DNA from 3 places in the Streptomyces sp. NPDC091280 genome. Region 2 is predicted to be linked to each of the others. Evidence: riboswitches for the same ligand, from Rfam matches in the RefSeq annotation. Region 2 holds a riboswitch; each other region holds the start of a gene.

Region 1 (3,267 bases), on a different contig from region 2:
TGTGGATCGAGCGCCTGGAGCGGATCGACCCGTTCATCCACACCTGGCTGTCCCACCAGCTCCGCGACGACTACTGGAAGCACGGCAGCGTCCGCGAGGACTACGGCGCGATCCGGGCGGCCGTCCTGGCGGTGGGCGGCTGGCACGACCCGTACCGCGACACGGTCCTGCGGCTCGTCGAACACCTCCCGCCGGACCGGGTGCGCGGCCTGATCGGCCCGTGGTCCCACCAGTACCCGGACCGGGGCCTGCCGCCGGGCCCCGCGATCGGCTTCCTCCAGGAGACCCTGCGCTGGTGGGACCACCACCTCAAGGGCATCGACACGGGCGTCATGGCGGAACCCGCGCTGCGGGCCTACGTCAGCGACTCGCATCCCCCGGCCACGGTCTACGACACGCTGCCGGGCCGCTGGGTCGGCGAACCCGCGTGGCCCTCGCCGCGCGTGAAGACGACGACGTACGGCCTCCGGGGCGCGCCCGTGCCGGTCCGCTCCCCCATGCACACCGGGCTGGACGCGGGCCGTTTCTTCCCCTTCGGGAACGATGCGGACCTGCCTCCCGACCAGCGGGACGAGGACGCGCGGTCGGCGTGCTTCGAGTTCGAGGTGCCGGCCGAGACGTGGGTGCTGGGGCGGCCGAGGGTGCGGCTGCGGCTGACCTGCGGGGTGGAGCGCGGGCAGGTGATCGCGCGGCTGTGCGATGTCGCCCCGGACGGTGCCTCGACGCTGGTCACCCGGGGGGTGCTGAACCTGTCCGCGCGGCACGGCCGGGACCGGGCGGTGCGGTGGACCCCCGGTGCCACGGAGGACGTGACGTTCGAGCTGAACGGGATCGGGCACGCGTTTCCGCCGGGCCATCGGATCCGGCTCGCGGTGTCGTCGGCGTACTGGCCGTGGGTGTGGCCGCAGCCGGGGTCGGCGGCGGGGTTCACCCTGGACCCGGAGGGCAGTGCGCTGGAACTCCCGGTGCGGGAGCGGGAGTTGACCGACGACATCCGCTTCGAGGAGCCGGAGGAGGCGGCGCCGCTCGGGGTGCACCACCCCGTCACGCTGGACGAGCCGCGGCCCGAGCGGCTCGTCGTACGGGATGTGGCGAAGGGCGAGTGGCGGCTGGAGGTGGACCCCCGGTACGGCGGCACGCGCAGGTATCCGGACGGCCTGGAGTTCACAGAGGACGGGCGGGAGACGTACACGATCGACGAGGCGGACCCGCTGTCGGCGCGGACGCGGTCCGACTGGTCGATCCGGCTGCACCGGCCGGAGCAGGCCTGGGACACGACCGTGCGCACGCGGTCCGAGATCGCCTGCGACGAAACGGACTTTATTACCTCGAACGAGGTGATCTGCACCGAGAACGGTGAAGTGATCTTTCACCGCACTTGGGAGAAAAGGATTCCGAGAACTGCCAGTTGAGGATGAATGCCCGATTTGCCGCGCTTAATCCTCCCGTGAGTTGGGTCACGCATTTCTGTGTGCGACCTGTGCCCCGATTCGTTCGCGTTTCCCCTTGCGGCGATTGACAGTTGACCCTTGGCTCGCGCAAAGGATCAAGTGCCCCATACGCCTCAGATCAAGGTCAATAGGGGTCAGGTGTGATTCCGCCACTTGTTCCGGACATGTGCTCTCGCATACGTTCCCGGCCTGTCGAGCGGAACGCCGAATCCTGCCGCCGCCCGGCATCCCAGTCACGAACTTCTCGCACGGCAGGAGCGGGGGACCCAGGTAAGTCGCCGGACCGGTCGGCACGACCGGAACGGCTAGGGGTCAAGTCACGTCCGCAAGGGCGCGGCCGGGCACCTCCCAGCCCGAACCCGACAGCTCACCTCGCAGGCGCCGGAGAGGAACCTCGTCATGCCTGCAACCGCTCAGTCCCGCCGCGCCCGCCTCGTCCGCCGCCTGGTCGTCGCCGGTACCGGTGCCGCGATCCTCGCCCTCCCGGTCGTCGGGGCGACCACCGCCTCGGCCGCCACGACCTCGTCGACCACGCTCGCCGGGTACCCCAACACCCTCGACGGGTGGATCCGCGAGTCGCTCGCGATCATGGCGCAGAAGGGGATCCCGGGCACGTACAACGGGATCTACCGCAACGTGATCCGTGAGTCGTCCGGCAACCCGTACGCGATCAACAACTGGGACTCCAACGCGGCGGCCGGCACCCCGTCGAAGGGCCTGCTCCAGGTCATCGACCCGACGTTCAACGCGTACCACGTGGCCGGAACCTCGTTCGACCCCTACGACCCGGTCGCGAACATCACCGCCGCGTGCAACTACGCGGCGGCGGTGTACGGGTCGATCGACAACGTGTACGGCGCCTACTAGAGGTCCGCGCGTTCGCCGTGACGGTCAGGAGCCGCCCGCGCGGTTCTGGTTCCTGATCATCACGTACACGATTTCCCTCATGATGCCCGCCAGCGTGAAGTACTCGACGCCGTTCAGGGTGATGGGCGGCGCCGTTCCGGCGTTCACCAGGCCGTGGATGAAGTCGGAGATGTGGCCCCAGTTGTTCTCCAGAACGACGTTGTCCGCGCCCATCGCGTTGCCGACCCCGTTGCGCAGGTTGTCGGTCACGAGATTGCGGACGGTGCCGAACCGGGCGGCCTCCGACAGCGCCTGGATCAGGCGGACCATGTGGCGGGCGAGGGCCGTGCGCTGTTCGTTGGTCCCGTTGAGGGCGTTGACCATGTCCGCCACCGCGTTGACGGCGTTGTTGAGCTGGCCGCCGCCGTAGGTGAGGGTCGCGCGTTGCGTGCCCCCGGGGATCGTGGCGTAGTTGCCGGTCCAGGGCAGGCGCAGGGGTTGCGCGATGCCCATGATGTCGGCGGCGGCGTTGTTGGCCGGATCGTCGAAGAACCGGTAGCCGTGCGGCTCCCAGAACCCGATCACATAGAGGCTGCGCGCCCAGAGGAAGACCCGCCCCACAAGCAGGTTGTTGCGGTTCAGGTTGATCCCGATGATCTCGTTGCCCGTGGCGGTCGTCTCGCCCACGGCATTCGCGTACGTATGGCCGGCGTAGCCTCGCAGCTGGTCGATGACGGCCGTGTAGGACTGCGCGGCACTGGTCCGGCCACCCGGGGTCTGCGCGGTCAGGTCGGTGATGTCCCACGTGATGTAGTCGACCTTCGCGGCGGTCGGATCCGCGCTGGCGACGCCGGTGGTTCCCGGGACGAGTCCGGCGCACAGTGCCAGCAGGATCGTCGCCAGTACGACGCAGCGCGACAGCCTGCGCCTCAGGAAGCTGGTCATCTCTTCAGGGGCCAATCTGTTGTGC
Region 2 (3,267 bases):
CCCGCAGGATGTCCTGCCGGGCCAGCCGCACCTGCACCAGCGCGTCGAGCCGCTCCGGCCCCTCGTCGTCGAGGCCGCCCACGGCGGCCCGGGTCACCGCCCGCGCGTACTCGGGGGTCTGGAGCAGTCCGGGGACCACCGAGGTCTCCAGGGTGCGGATCGTGCTGGCCTGTGACTCCAGGCTGATGAAGTCCCGGTAGGCGGGCGGCAGCACCCCGCGGTAGGCGTGCCACCAGTGGTGCCGACCGCCCCCGTCCTCGGAGCCCGCCAGTACGAGCAGCATGTCCCGCAGGTGCGTGTCGCCGACCTGGTAGGCGTCCAGGAGTAAGCGGACGTCCGGCGGTTTCACGCCACTCGCGCCGGTCTCGATGCGGCTCACCTTCGACTGGTGCCAGCCGACCAGCCGGGCCGCCTCACCGCTGGTGAGCCCCGCGTCCGCACGCAGCGCGCGGAGTTCGGCGCCCAGTTTCCGGCGGCGCACCGCGGGACCGTACTGCATGGGTTTCTCCTTACTCCTTCCGAGCCGCCCAAATAGAGTCTGGGTTCGCAGAGTTCACCGCTTTGAGCGACAGATATATGCATATCTTGGTGGATCGGCACCGTTGGCGACGCGGTAATGGCAGTCTGGCGAAGAAGCACCAGTCCGGGACCGTACTCGAACCATCCGCTCCGTGTCGGACACCGGTCCCGCGGGAAAGGGACGACCGCGCCATGGCAGACCATCTGGAAGCATCCGTCACTCTGCCGAGCGATCCCGCCTCGGTCTCCACCGCCCGCTCCTACGTGGTCGGGACCCTCGTGGAATGGGGACTGCCGGCGGACACGGAGGTCGCCGACACCATCCGCCTCATCGTGTCCGAACTGGCCACCAACGCCGTGCAGCACACCTTCGGACAGTCGCCCACCTTCACGGTGGACATCGAGCTGGAGCGGGACGAACAGCTGCGCATCGGCGTCACCGACAGCCATCCCCGCTTCCCGAAACGCCTGCCGGCCGCCGTCCAGCAGGACAACGGCCGGGGCATGGTCATCATCCGCTGGCTGACCGCGGAGTGCGGCGGCAGGCTCAGGGTCAGGCCCACCCTGGAGGGCGGCAAGACGGTCTCCATCGAAGTGCCCTGGACGGTCCCGGCCCGGCCGGTCACCGCGGCGGGCCAACAGGAGCCGTAGCACGAGGTGTTGAGTGCGCCGGTACACCCGAGGGGGTGGCGGTCCGTCAGGAGACCGCCACCCCCTCGGGAGTTTTCGACGCGGGTCAGCTGACCCGGCCGTACCAGACGCTCTTGGTCCAGATCTTCTGCAACCGCACCACGTCCCCGGTCTTCGGGGCATGCCAGATCTTCCCGCCGCCGGCGTAGATGCCGACGTGGTAGACGCTGGAGCCCGAGTGGAAGAAGACCAGATCCCCGGCCTTGCGGCTCCCGGCCGAGATGTGGTGGGTCTTGTTGTACTGCTGGGCCGCCGTACGGGGCAGCTTCTTGCCCGCCTTCTTGTACGAGTACAGCGTGAGCCCGGAGCAGTCGAAGCGGCCCGGTCCGGTGGCCCCGTACCTGTACGGGGCGCCCTTCTTGGACGCCGCGACCTGGAGTGCCTTCGTCGCGGGTGTCGCCGCCGCGGCGTCGGAGGCGACACCGGGGATCACGACGGAACCGCCCACGGCGGCGATGGCGAAGGCCGAAGCCGTACCGGCCCGGACCATCAGCGACGGGACACGATTGAGCGCAGTCATGCGCAACCCTTCGTCAGCCGCCTGTGAAGGATGACCTGTCGGATTCGGGCTGGCGAAGTTGCCCGGCCGCACACTCGCGGCTTCACCCCAAGGGCTGCTCGACCCGGTCATGGCGTGACCGTCCCGGCGACCCGTCGTGCTTGGGTCCTCCACTCCTGCCGATGCAATCCTGTCGACCTGTCATCCGGGCGGCGGCAGGACTCGGCGTCCGCCCGGATCGCCCCGCCGCTGCGGCGGGGTCTTGTCGTCAGACAGGGATCTTCACCTATGAATGTCCGAAAAGCCCAACGGAATCGGGGATTTGTGGGGTTACTCACCACCCACCCGTTCGGGTGAACGCAGCGGTGTTCGAAGGCGTGTCGAGGGCGCGCAGCCCTCGGACCAGCACCGGAACACCTCGCCCCGCCCTCCGCCTACGCGTGGTGCGCAGGCCGGACGGCCGCATGGGCGGAGCGGCGACTCCACCGATCGGGGGTACGCCGTTCGGCCCGTTTCGACCCCGCTTTGGACGGCCGCGGGTCCGTCAACTGTCGGAGGGCGCGGGGATGGTGACGCGGGCCGTGCGGCGCTCGCCGTCCAGCACGCGCAGCGCCCGCGCGAGGGTGGGCGCGTGCAGTTCGGTCTCGCCCCGCTGGTGCATCAGCGCCAGCGCGTCCCGCAGCTCGGTGGCCTTGGCCACCAGCGCCTGGGCGGCCCGCAGTCCGCGATAGGTGTCCCCGTGGTGCGCCGGGTTGATCCGGCCCAGCAGGTCGGCCACGTCCAGATAACGGTCGATCAACTCGCCCTCGGCACGCGTCAGCGCGGGCAGCGGCGGCAGCTCCGGCGGCAGCATTCGCGGCTCACTCCCCGCCCGGCTCGGTGAACGAGGTCTTGCGGGTCGCCACGATCCGGTCCACCAGCCCGTATTCCAGGGCTTGTCGGGCGTCCATGAGCAGGTCCCGCTCGATGTCCGCGCCGACCTGCTCCGCCGTCCGGCCCGTGTGCAGCGCGAGCACGGCCTCCAGTTGGGACCGGGTGCGCGCCAACTCCTCGGCCTGGATGGCGAGATCACTCGTCTGTCCGTGGATCGGCTCGGGCAGCGAGGGCTGACGCAGTTCCATCCGCGCGCCCGGCAGCGTCGCCCGCTTGCCCGGGGTGCCCGCCGCCAGCAGCACCGCCGCGCTGGTGCCGGCCCGGCCGAGGCAGACCGTCTCCACGTCGCAGGTGACGTACCGCAGCGTGTCGTAGATCGCCGACATCGCGGTGAAGGAGCCACCGGGCGAGTTGATGTACAGCGAGATGTCCCGGTCCGGTGCCAGGTACTCCAGGTGCATGAACTGGGCCATCACATCGTTCGCCGCGATGTCGTCGATCGGTGTCCCGAGGAAGACGATCCGCTCCTCCAGCAGCTTCGAGTACGGGTCGAGCGTCCGGTGCCCGGAACTGGTGCGCTCGGTGAATTCGGGCAGGACGTGGCGGGCGAACGGTCGGGTCATGGGTACCCCTCCTTCGGCATCTGTAAGAAATGTACAGGACGTACATGACGTTATGATGGGGCT
Region 3 (3,267 bases), on a different contig from region 2:
TCCTTGTAGAACTCGGACGCGGCGACGTCGAGCGCGAGCGCGATCTGCTCGCCGGGGACGTAACCGGCCTGCTTGATGGCCTCGATGATGAGGTCGAGGGCGGCGCGGTTGGACTCCAGGTTCGGGGCGAAGCCGCCCTCGTCGCCGAGGCCGGTGGACAGGCCCTTGGTCTTCAGCACCTTCTTGAGGGTGTGGTAGACCTCGGCGCCCCAGCGCAGCGCCTCGGAGAAGGACTCCGCGCCGATCGGGGCGATCATGAACTCCTGGATGTCCACGTTCGAGTCGGCGTGCGAGCCGCCGTTGAGGATGTTCATCATCGGAACGGGCAGCAGGTGCGCGTTCGGACCGCCGAGGTAGCGGAACAGCGGGAGGTCGCTGGCCTCGGAGGCGGCGTGCGCGACGGCGAGGGAGACGCCGAGGATGGCGTTGGCGCCGAGCGAGCCCTTGTTGTCGGTGGCGTCCAGGTCGAACATGGCCTGGTCGATCAGGCGCTGCTCGGTGGCGTCGTAGCCGACGAGCTCCGGGCCGATCTGCTCGATGACGGCGAGGACGGCCTTCTCGACGCCCTTGCCGCCGTAGCGGTTGGGGTCGCCGTCACGCAGCTCGATGGCTTCGAAGGCGCCCGTGGAGGCGCCGGACGGAACGGCGGCACGACCCGTGCTGCCGTCGTCGAGGCCGACCTCGACCTCGACCGTGGGGTTGCCTCGGGAGTCCAGGATTTCCCGGGCTACGACGACGTCGATGGACGGCACGAGCATCTCCTTCTTGGGATCTGACGCGGCTGCGGCACCACCGCAGCGGCTCTGCGAGACGAGCCTAACCGGCTCGGGGCGATTGGCCATCCGGTCGGCCGTCTGATGGACAGAACCGAGAGTAAATTGTTTCCGAACGGAACAAAGCGCTTCGCCAAAGGGCGCACAAAATCAGCGGGACGGCACAAAAAAGCCCCGCCCCGGTGCGTACGGGGGAACACGCACCGGAGCGGGGAGCCCGTGGGGGACGGGGGTGACCCTCACGAGGTCTCCATGGTGGAGTCCACGGATGTGAGGGCGCTGTGGTTCAGCTGAGAGCTACTTAAGGTGCAGCTGCTGACCCGGGTAGATGAAGTCGGCGTCGTCGATGATGCTCTTGTTCAGCTTGAACAGCTGCTGCCAGCCGCCCTTGACCTTGTGCTTCTCGGCGATGGAGCTGAGGGTGTCGCCCTTGACGACCTTGTACTCGCCGTCACCCTTCTTGACCTTCTTGCCGGTCGGGGTGGTGACGGTCTTCTTGACCGCGGGGCGCTCGGCGGAGCGGGAGGCGGTGGTGTCCGTGGTGGAGCGCTCGGTGGTGCTCTTCGAGGAGCTGGAGCCGCTCGACGAGCTGGAGCTGGAACCGGAGTACGCGGCGCTCGACAGGCCGGTGCCGCAGACGGGCCAGGCGCCCTTGCCCTGGGAGGCGAGGACCTTCTCGGCCACGGCTATCTGCTGCGACTTGGAGGCCTGGTTCGCGGTGGCGGCGTAGGCGGTGCCGCCGTACGCGGCCCACGTCGAGGCGGAGAACTGGAGACCGCCGTAGTAGCCGTTGCCGGTGTTGATGGACCAGTTGCCGCCGGACTCGCACTGGGCGACCGCGTCCCACTCGGAGGCGGTGGCGGCGGAGGCGCTGCCGGTCGCCATGAGCGGGGCGGCGATGGCGACACCGGTCACGCCGGCGAGCGTGGCGACACGAGTGGCCTTGGACGGACGGCGGTGCTTGCCCTTGCTGGAAAACAGCATGGAAGATCCCAATCCCCTCACCGACGCCTGCGAGGTGAGCTGTCGGGTTCGGGCCGTGTGAGTTGCCCGGCCGCGCACCTCCCGGTGCGCGACTTCACCCCAAGCCGGTTCCGGACGTCTCTCGACTCCCGGGCCCGGCACTTACCTTGGGTCCCCCGCTCCTGCCTACGGCGCTTGACGCGACGACTGTTCCCGGAGGCCGCTGGCAGGACTCGGCGTGTGCGGCAGCCGGGGCTCGTGGTGACGAGCGGCCTTGACCGTAGACAGGGAATCGGCGGAATTTCAAAGACGATCAGGGCTTCTGAGACTCATCCCACACTTTCACCAAACCGGACATTCGGCTCGAAGTGTGACGTGAACTCCCGCTGTTTTGCTGCTACTTTCCGCCCGTTTCGGCACTGACGTCCAGGGTCTGACCGGCGACGATCGCGCCCGGATCGGCGCCTATCACCTTTTTGTTCTCGGCGTACAGCGCGCGCCATCCGCCGTCGTAGCCAAGGGAGTCGGCGATGGAGGCGAGGGAGTCGCCGGCGCGGACGGTGTACGTCTTGGGCGTCGCGCTCTCGTCGACGCTCTCGTCGGCACTCGCGCCGCGGTGCTTGCCGGTGCTCTGCTGCTCGACGCCCGCGTCCGCCGAGTCGCCGAGCGCGCCGGTGTCGACGAGGCTCGACTTGCCCACCGCCTGGCCCGAGTTGCCCGATTCGTCGAATTTCGGCGATGCGGTGGCGGAGCTGTCATCCGTCGAAGAGGGGGTGGACTTGTCGGACTTGGCGGGGTTGTCCGTCGCGGAGGGGGTCGGGCTCTGCGTGTCACCGGTGGAGGAATCGGACGAATCGGAGGGAGTCGACTGCGTGTTGCTGGAGTCGGACAGCCCGAACGATCCGGAAGCGCCGGCGGAGTCGTCGGAGTCCGTCGAGCCCGAGGAGTCCGTCGCGCTGCTGGAGGGCGAGTCGCTCGCGAGGCCGGTGTCGACGTCGGTCGAACCCGAGGTCGTGGTGAGACCGGCGACCAGCGCGCAGGTGACCCACTCGGAGGTGCCCTTGGCGTCGAGGATCTTCTCGGCCACGGCTATCTGCTGGGAACGGCTGGCGAGGTCGGCGGTCGGCGCGTAGTCCTGCCCGCCGTACTTGTCCCAGTCGTCCTGGGTCACCTGCAACCCGCCGAAGTGGCCGTTGCCGCTGTTCTCGCTCCAGGAGCCGCCGGTCTCGCACTCGGCCACCTTGTCCCAGGTGGTGCCGTCGGCGGCGTTCGCGGCGGCGGCACCGAGAAGCGGGATGGCGATGGCGGAGCCGGTCACACCGGCCGCGACGAGGATCGCCGGAGCCTGGCGGGGGCGACGGTGACGACCGTTCCCGGAGAGCATGCGGAGGCCTTTCGCGTGACGGCGGGGGAACCGCGCGACGGGTGCTGCGGGGCGCCGCGCTGGTACGTGAACGTAGCCGCAGTCGATCACCAGTCACAAGTTAATGCCACGCAGATCACGTGAAGATCACAGAGTTGAGGAACTGTC

What was found. A riboswitch is a leader RNA that binds a small molecule or an ion and turns the genes downstream of it on or off. The one in region 2 is predicted to bind cyclic di-AMP.
Region 1: linked by a shared signal. The riboswitch ahead of ACIQPR_RS35385 (transglycosylase SLT domain-containing protein) and the one ahead of ACIQPR_RS38775 (C40 family peptidase) in region 2 are both predicted to bind cyclic di-AMP.
Region 3: linked by a shared signal. The riboswitch ahead of ACIQPR_RS03915 (transglycosylase family protein) and the one ahead of ACIQPR_RS38775 (C40 family peptidase) in region 2 are both predicted to bind cyclic di-AMP.

The regions. Positions count from the first base shown of each region.
Region 1 covers NZ_JBIVUZ010000013.1:180,885-184,151, reverse strand. Annotated here, with positions in the region: gene ACIQPR_RS35390 (CocE/NonD family hydrolase) at 1-1,412, shown strand, start outside; cyclic di-AMP (ydaO/yuaA leader) riboswitch at 1,644-1,847, shown strand; gene ACIQPR_RS35385 (transglycosylase SLT domain-containing protein) at 1,851-2,318, shown strand; gene ACIQPR_RS35380 (ribosome-inactivating family protein) at 2,343-3,242, opposite strand.
Region 2 covers NZ_JBIVUZ010000015.1:191,413-194,679, forward strand. Annotated here, with positions in the region: gene ACIQPR_RS38765 (helix-turn-helix domain-containing protein) at 1-499, opposite strand, end outside; gene ACIQPR_RS38770 (ATP-binding protein) at 712-1,170, shown strand; gene ACIQPR_RS38775 (C40 family peptidase) at 1,256-1,729, opposite strand; cyclic di-AMP (ydaO/yuaA leader) riboswitch at 1,733-1,914, opposite strand; gene ACIQPR_RS38780 (hypothetical protein) at 2,253-2,561, opposite strand; gene ACIQPR_RS38785 (ATP-dependent Clp protease proteolytic subunit) at 2,569-3,204, opposite strand.
Region 3 covers NZ_JBIVUZ010000001.1:840,975-844,241, forward strand. Annotated here, with positions in the region: gene eno (phosphopyruvate hydratase) at 1-758, opposite strand, end outside; gene ACIQPR_RS03915 (transglycosylase family protein) at 1,071-1,757, opposite strand; cyclic di-AMP (ydaO/yuaA leader) riboswitch at 1,767-1,940, opposite strand; gene ACIQPR_RS03920 (transglycosylase family protein) at 2,134-3,120, opposite strand.